One region of the Streptomyces sp. NPDC001100 genome, then DNA from elsewhere that is predicted to be linked to it. Evidence: riboswitches for the same ligand, from Rfam matches in the RefSeq annotation. Region 1 holds a riboswitch; the other holds the start of a gene.
What was found. Region 1 has a riboswitch for cyclic di-AMP ahead of ACWDEW_RS21905 (C40 family peptidase). Riboswitches for the same ligand answer to the same signal wherever they lie in the genome.

Region 2: linked by a shared signal. The riboswitch ahead of ACWDEW_RS13365 (M23 family metallopeptidase) and the one ahead of ACWDEW_RS21905 (C40 family peptidase) in region 1 are both predicted to bind cyclic di-AMP.

What each region holds. Positions count from the first base shown of each region.
Region 1 is NZ_JBSFKO010000014.1:128,947-132,729, reverse strand. Features, by position in the region: gene ACWDEW_RS21915 (helix-turn-helix domain-containing protein) at 1-671, opposite strand, end outside; gene ACWDEW_RS21910 (ATP-binding protein) at 884-1,342, shown strand; gene ACWDEW_RS21905 (C40 family peptidase) at 1,428-1,901, opposite strand; cyclic di-AMP (ydaO/yuaA leader) riboswitch at 1,905-2,084, opposite strand; gene ACWDEW_RS21900 (hypothetical protein) at 2,423-2,731, opposite strand; gene ACWDEW_RS21895 (ATP-dependent Clp protease proteolytic subunit) at 2,739-3,374, opposite strand.
Region 2 is NZ_JBSFKO010000007.1:310,970-314,752, forward strand. Features, by position in the region: gene ACWDEW_RS13350 (alginate lyase family protein) at 1-664, shown strand, start outside; tRNA gene ACWDEW_RS13355 (tRNA-Met) at 717-790, shown strand; gene ACWDEW_RS13360 (PP2C family protein-serine/threonine phosphatase) at 930-2,066, shown strand; cyclic di-AMP (ydaO/yuaA leader) riboswitch at 2,230-2,387, shown strand; gene ACWDEW_RS13365 (M23 family metallopeptidase) at 2,399-3,406, shown strand; gene ACWDEW_RS13370 (aldo/keto reductase) at 3,492-3,783, shown strand, end outside.

The DNA of each region.
Region 1 (3,783 bases):
GTGATGCCGATGTGCGCTCCTGCGGCGAACGGCAAGACCTGAAGCCGGACTTGGGGCAGTTGGGCCGCCTCGGTGAGCCGCGCCAGCTGCCGTGCCATCACACCCGGCCCGCCGACCTCCCGGCGTACCACCGCCTCGTCGAGGACCACGCTCAGTTCGAGTGGGGGATCGGCGCGCAGGATGTCCTGCCGGGCCAGCCGCACCTGCACCAGCGCGTCGAGCCGCTCCGGCCCGTCGTGGTCGAGGCCTCCCACGGCGGCCCGGGTCACCGCCCGGGCGTACTCGGGTGTCTGCAGCAGCCCGGGGACGACCGAGGTCTCCAGGGTGCGGATCGTGCTGGCCTGTGACTCCAGACTGATGAAGTCCCGGTAGGCGGGCGGCAGTACACCGCGATACGCGTGCCACCAGTGGTGCCGGCCGCCCCCGTCGTCGGAACCCGCCAACACGAGCAGCATGTCCCGGAGTTGTGCGTCGCCGACCTCATAGGCGTCCAGAAGTAACCGGACGTCGGGCGGTTTCACGCCACTCGCGCCGGTCTCGATGCGGCTCACCTTCGACTGGTGCCAGCCGACCAGCCGGGCCGCCTCGCCGCTGGTGAGCCCCGCGTCCGCACGCAACGCGCGGAGTTCGGCGCCCAGTTTCCGGCGGCGCACCGCGGGACCGTACTGCATGGGTTTCTCCTTACTCCTTCCGAGTCGCCCAAATAGAGTCTGGGTTCGCAGAGTTCACCGCTTTGAGCGACAGATATATGCATATCTTGGTGGATCGGCACCGTTGGCGACGCGGTAATGGCAGTCTGGCGAAGAAGCACCAGTCCGGGACCGTACTCGAACCATCCGCTCCGTGTCGGACACCGGTCCCGCGGGAAAGGGACGACCGCGCCATGGCAGACCATCTGGAAGCATCCGTCACTCTGCCGAGCGATCCCGCCTCGGTCTCCACCGCCCGCTCCTACGTGGTCGGGACCCTCGTGGAGTGGGGACTGCCGGCGGACACGGAGGTCGCCGACACCATCCGCCTCATCGTCTCCGAACTCGCCACCAACGCCGTACAGCACACCTTCGGACAGTCACCCACCTTCACGGTGGACATCGAGCTGGAGCGTGACGAACAGCTGCGCATCGGAGTCACCGACAGCCATCCCCGCTTCCCGAAGCGCCTGCCCGCCGCCGTCCAGCAGGACAACGGCCGGGGCATGGTCATCATCCGCTGGCTGACCGCGGAGTGCGGCGGCAAACTGCGGGTCCGGCCGACCCTGGAGGGCGGCAAGACGGTCTCCATCGAGGTGCCCTGGACAGTCCCGGCCCGGCCGGTGACCGCGGCGGGCCAGCAGGAGCCGTAGAGGGACATGCGGAACGCCTCTGGACACCCGAGGGGGTGGCGGTCCGTCAGGAGACCGCCACCCCCTCGGGAGTCTTCAGCACGGATCAGCTGACCCGGCCGTACCAGACGCTCTTGGTCCAGATCTTCTGCAACCGCACCACGTCCCCGGTCTTCGGGGCGTGCCAGATCTTTCCGCCGCCGGCGTAGATGCCGACGTGGTAGACGCTGGAGCCCGAGTGGAAGAAGACGAGGTCCCCGGCCTTGCGGCTTCCGGCCGAGATGTGGTGGGTCTTGTTGTACTGCTGGGCCGCCGTACGGGGCAGCTTCTTGCCTGCCTTCTTGTACGAGTACAGCGTGAGCCCGGAGCAGTCGAAGCGGCCCGGCCCGGTGGCCCCGTACCTGTACGGGGCGCCCTTCTTGGACGCCGCGACCTGGAGTGCCTTCGTCGCGGGTGTCGCGGCCGCGGCGTCGGATGCGACGCCCGGGATCACGACGGAACCGCCTACGGCGGCGATGGCGAAGGCCGAAGCCGTACCGGCCCTGACCATCAGCGACGGGACACGATTGAGCGCAGTCATGCGCAACCCTTCGTCAGCCGCCTGTGAAGGATGACCTGTCGGATTCGGGCTGACAAAGTTGCCCGGCCGCTGACGCGGCTTCACCCCAAGGGCTGCTCGGCCCGGTCATGGCGTGACCGTCCCGGCGACCCGTCGTGCCTGGGTCCTCCACTCCTGCCGATGCAATCCTGTCGACCTGTCATCCGGGCGGCGGCAGGACTCGGCGTCCGCCCGGATCGCCCCGCCGCTGCGGCGGGGTCTTGTCGTCAGACAGGGATCTTCACCTATGAATGTCCGAAAAGCCCAACGGAATCGGGGATTTGTGGGGTTACTCACCACTCACTCGTTCGGCTGAACGTATCGGTGTTCGAGGGCGTGTCGAGGTCGCACCACCCTCGGACCAGCACCGGAACACCTCACCCGTCCCTCGGGCTACGCGTGTTGCGCAACCCGGACGGCCGCATGGGCGGAGCGGCGACTACGCCGATCGGGGGTACGCCGTTCGGCCCGTTTCGACCCCGGCCGTCATGGCTCCGGGTCCGTCAACTGTCGGAGGGTGCGGGGATCGTGACCCGAGCCGTGCGGCGCTCTCCGTCCAGCACGCGCAGCGCCCGCGCGAGCGTGGGGGCGTGCAGCTCGGTCTCGCCCCGCTGATGCATCAGGGCCAGCGCGTCCCGCAGCTCGGTGGCCTTGGCCACCAGCGCCTGGGCGGCCCTCAGCCCACGGTAGGTGTCCCCGTGGTGCGCCGGGTTGATACGGCCCAGCAGGTCGGCCACGTCCAGATAACGGTCGATCAACTCGCCCTCGGCGCGCGTCAACGCGGGCAGCGGCGGAAGTTCCGGCGGCAGCATCGTCGGCTCACTCCCCGCCGGACTCGGTGAGCGAGGTCTTGCGGGTGGACACGATCCGGTCCACCAGCCCGTATTCCAGGGCCTGTTGGGCGTCGAGGATGCGATCCCGCTCGATGTCCGCGCTCACCTGCTCCACCGTCCGGCCCGTGTGCAGGGCCAGTACCGCCTCCAGTTGGGACCGGGTGCGCGCCAACTCCTCGGCCTGGATGGCGAGATCACTCGCCTGACCCTGGATCGGCTCGGGCAGCGAGGGCTGGTGGAGCGTCATCCGCGCGCCGGGCAGCGCCGACCGCTTTCCCGGGGTGCCCGCCGCCAGCAGCACCGCCGCGCTGGTGCCGGCCCGGCCGAGGCAGATCGTCTCCACGTCGCACGTGACGTACCGCAGCGTGTCGTAGATCGCCGACATCGCGGTGAACGAGCCGCCGGGCGAGTTGATGTACAGCGAGATGTCCCGGTCCGGCGCCAGGTACTCCAGGTGCATGAACTGGGCCATCACGTCGTTCGCCGAGATGTCGTCGATCGGCGTCCCGAGGAAGACGATCCGCTCCTCCAGCAGCTTCGAGTACGGGTCCGTCGTCCGGTGCCCGGAGCTGGTGCGCTCCGTGAATTCGGGCAGGACATGGCGGGCGAACGGTCGGGTCATGGGTACCCCTCCTTCGGCATCTGTAAGAAATGTACAGGACGTACATGACGTTATGATGGGAGCGGATTCTAGTGACCGAGTAAAATGCCCAGGTCGGAGGGTCTTTATTGCTCTCTGCTGGGGCTCGTGTCTCACATTCCTGTCACGGTTTGACGGCTCTCTGGCGGGAGTGTTGTCGCCGTTGCGTTCGGCAACTGGCCAGTGGTCCTCCCCGTGGCCACCCTGATCTGCGATCCTGTCGCGACTCGCGGTGGTCGGAGCGTCCGTCAATGGGTGCGGGCGGCCCGGCTGGAATGCCTCAGCCCTAACAAGCCTGTTGCTGCGCGGCGGTCGTCGGCCATCGGGTGGGTATCCCCGATCGTGAGAGCCCTGCCGTGCTCCCGGTGGCAGTACGACGAGCGCCGGCACA
Region 2 (3,783 bases), on a different contig from region 1:
GCAGCGGTTCGCGACCATGCTGCGCACCGCCTACCAGCCCGAGGTGACGAAGGATCTGCCGGACTACAACGGCAACTGGGACCTCGCGATGACCGACGCGGCGATCGGCATCGCCGTCTTCCTCGACGACCACAAGGCCTTCGACGCGGCCGTCGCCCGCTTCCGCGACCGCGTGCCCGCCTACTTCTACCTGGAGAAGGACGGCAAGGTGCCGCTCACCCCGGCCCGCTCGACCGTCACCACCCCGCAGAAACTCACGACGTACTGGTTCAAGCAGACCACCTTCAAGGACGGCATCGCCCAGGAGACCTGCCGCAACTTCAAGCACGTCGGGTACTCCCTCGCCGCCACCGGGCACATCGCCGAGACCGCCTGGCACCAGGGCGTCGACCTCTACAAGGACGTCAAGGACCGGCTCGCCGCCGCCCTCGACTTCCACGCCCGCTACCAGCTTGGCGAGGCCGCGCCGGCCTGGCTGTGCGGCGGCAAGGTCGACCGGAACATGGGCCCCGACCTGGAGGTTCCGCTCAACCACCTGGAGGACCGGCTCGGCATGAAGCTGTCCGCCGCGCACAAGCTCGCCGAGACCACCCGGCCGGCCGGCAGCGACGACCTCTTCGTCTCCTGGGAGACCCTCACGCACGCCGGTAACCCCGCCGACTGAAACGTGTGTGACATCGGACCCCGCGGATGGCGTATAGTTGGGAACACAACGGCGCGGGGTGGAGCAGCTCGGTAGCTCGCTGGGCTCATAACCCAGAGGTCGCAGGTTCAAATCCTGTCCCCGCTACTCAAGGCCAAGGGCCGGAATCCAGAACATGGATTCCGGCCCTTGGTGTTTCTCCCCGTCCTTCTCCCCCTGTCGGCCCACCCCGCTCGCCGCCCTCCCTCCACCGGGAAAAACTGGACGCGTGGAGGAGGGTCCGTATGTGCGAGCCGGCGGGCGCCTGCCCGGCGATCCCGTGCCCGACCCGGGCCTCGGCCCCGACGAGGGACGGCGGACCGCCCGCGTCCTCGCCCTCGTCCGCCGGCTGCCCGCGCTGCTGCTGATCGTCGGCGCCTGCTACGACTACCTCACCCCGCAGGCCTTCACGGCGGCCCCGTTCTTCACCGCCGCCCCGCTCGTCGCCGCCCCGCTCTACTCCCGGCGCGGCACCGTCCTCACCGGCCTGGCCTCGGTCGCCGTCGTCCTCGCGGTCCACATCAGGCTCGGCATCGTCCTCCACATCGACGCCGTCACCGAGATGGCCACCGTGGCCACAGTCGCCGTCCTGGCCGTCCTCATCAACACCCTCGTCCGCCGCAGCAGCGAACAGCTCGCCTCCGTACGCGAGATCGCCGAGGCCGCCCAGCGCGCCGTACTGCCCGAACCGGCCGAGCGGATCGGCGGGTTCGAGATCGCCGCGCGCTACGAGGCGGCGCAGGAGGGCGCGTTCATCGGCGGCGACCTGTACGCGGTCCAGGACACCCCGTACGGCGTACGGCTGGTCGTCGGCGACGTGCGCGGGAAGGGCATGGGCGCGGTCGCCGCCGTGGCCGTGGTCATCGGGGCGTTCCGGGAGGCCGCCGAGCAGGAGACCACCCTGGAGGCGGTCGCCCAGCGGCTGGAGCGGGCGCTGGCCCGCGAGGGCACCCGGCGGGACGGGCTCGACGCGTTCGAGGGGTTCACCACGGCCGTCCTCGCCGAACTCCCGCACGGCGACGGCGTCCTGCGGATCGTCGACCGCGGCCACCCGCCGCCGCTGCTCCTGCACGCCGACGGCACCGTGGACACCCTGCTCGTCAAGGAACCCGCACTGCCCCTGGGAATGGGGGAGTTGGGCTTCCGGCCCGACCGGGCCGAGGAGTTCGCGTTCCCCGGCGGCGCCACCCTGCTCCTCTACACCGACGGCCTGTCCGAGGCCCGCGACTGCCAGGGCGTGTTCTACGACCCCGGGGAGCGGCTGACCGGTCGGACCTTCCGCAGCCCCGAGGCGCTGCTCGGCATCCTCGCCAAGGAGGTGCGCCGCCATGCCGGGGGCGGGATGACGGACGACATGGCGATGATCGCCGTACGCCGTCCATGACCGGTCGACGCCCGGTCAACTCACCCGTTTTTCGCCGTTCGTGGGCTCTTCGTCCTGCAAGGAAAGGTTAATGATCAAGCGAACGGGCTTGGAAACGGGCGCCCGTGTCTATTAACGTTCGATAACGCAGCACGGTCGTCCCAGCCGTCACAAGAGACAGCTCCGTGCGCACGCGCCGAATTCCGCAAGGGAACCGGGGAACCACCACCTTGGGGTGAATCGCTCGTCAACAGCCGTGGGAACACGGCAGGTTGACGCGCGTAGGAGACCTTCCTGCTCCGAACCCGTCAGCTAACCCGGTAGGCGAGAAGGAAGGAAAGGAGCACGCCCACGTGGCGTCAAACCAGGCTGCCCCAGAAGCCCCGTTCGTCTACGGCGGATTCCGCCCCGACGAGGGCCCCTGGGAGGAGTGGAACCCCAGCGCGGAGACCGTTCTTCCCAACCGCGGCAAGCACCGTGTCGCCAAGCAGCGTGGTGGCGGGGGATTCGCCCGCAGCTCCACCGTCCTGGGCGTCGGTGTCATAGCCGCCGTGAGCGCCGGCGGGATGGCCAGCGCCAACACCGGCAAGCCGCCCGTCTCGATCTCCCTGCCCGATCTGCCCTCCGTGGGCCATCTCCTGGGCGACTCCTCCAGTACGCCGAAGGGTTCCGCGACCGCGCTCAGCAGCGTCGGCGTGACCACCACCGAGACCGCCAAGGGCACCTCGGGCGCGGGCGAACTGCTGCGCAACCGGATCATGGAACAGGCCGAGCTCCAGCAGCTCCAGGTCGACGGCAAGTCCCAGGCCGCCGCCGAGGCCGCCGTCGCCAAGCAGGTCGACGCCGCCGCCGCGAAGGCCGAGAAGGACGCCGCACAGAAGGCCGCCGACGCGAAGAAGGCCGCGGAGGCCGCAGCCAAGAAGAAGGCCGAGGCCGCGAAGCTCGCCGCCCTCGCCAAGCAGTACACGCTGCCCGTCGGCTCGTACACGATCACCGGGACCTTCGGCCAGGCCGGCTCCATGTGGTCCTCCGGCTACCACACCGGACTCGACTTCGCCGCCCCCACCGGCACACTGATCAAGGCCATCCACAGCGGCACGGTCACCGAGGCGGGCTGGGCCGGCGCCTACGGCTACCGCACGATCATCACCCTCGACGACGGCACCGAGCTGTGGTTCTGCCACCAGTCCTCGATCAACGTCAGCGCCGGGCAGAAGGTCTCCACCGGCGAGGTGATCGGCCGCGTGGGCGCGACCGGCAACGTGACCGGGCCGCACCTCCACCTGGAGGTGCACCTCAACGGCGCCGCCACGGCGAGCGACCCGGCGCCCTGGCTGCGCAGCAAGGGCCTCAACCCGTAAGACTCTGTACGACCCCGTAAGACCCCGGAGGCCCCTGGGGCACCCGCTGGAATATCCGGTTCCGGTCCGGCTGTTGACGTAGGGCATGACTTCTCTTCGCAAGCTGGGCCGGTCCGACCTGGAGATCTTCCCGCTGAACCTCGGCGGCAACGTCTTCGGCTGGACCGCCGACGAGGCGACCTCCTTCGCGGTCCTCGACGCCTACGCCGCCGCGGGCGGCAACTTCGTCGACACCGCCGACTCCTACTCGGCGTTCGCCCCGGGCAACCACGGCGGCGAGTCCGAGACCGTCATCGGCAAGTGGGTCAAGGCCCGCGGCAACCGCTCCGACGTCGTCATCGCCACCAAGGTCAGCCAGCACCCCGACTACCCGGGAC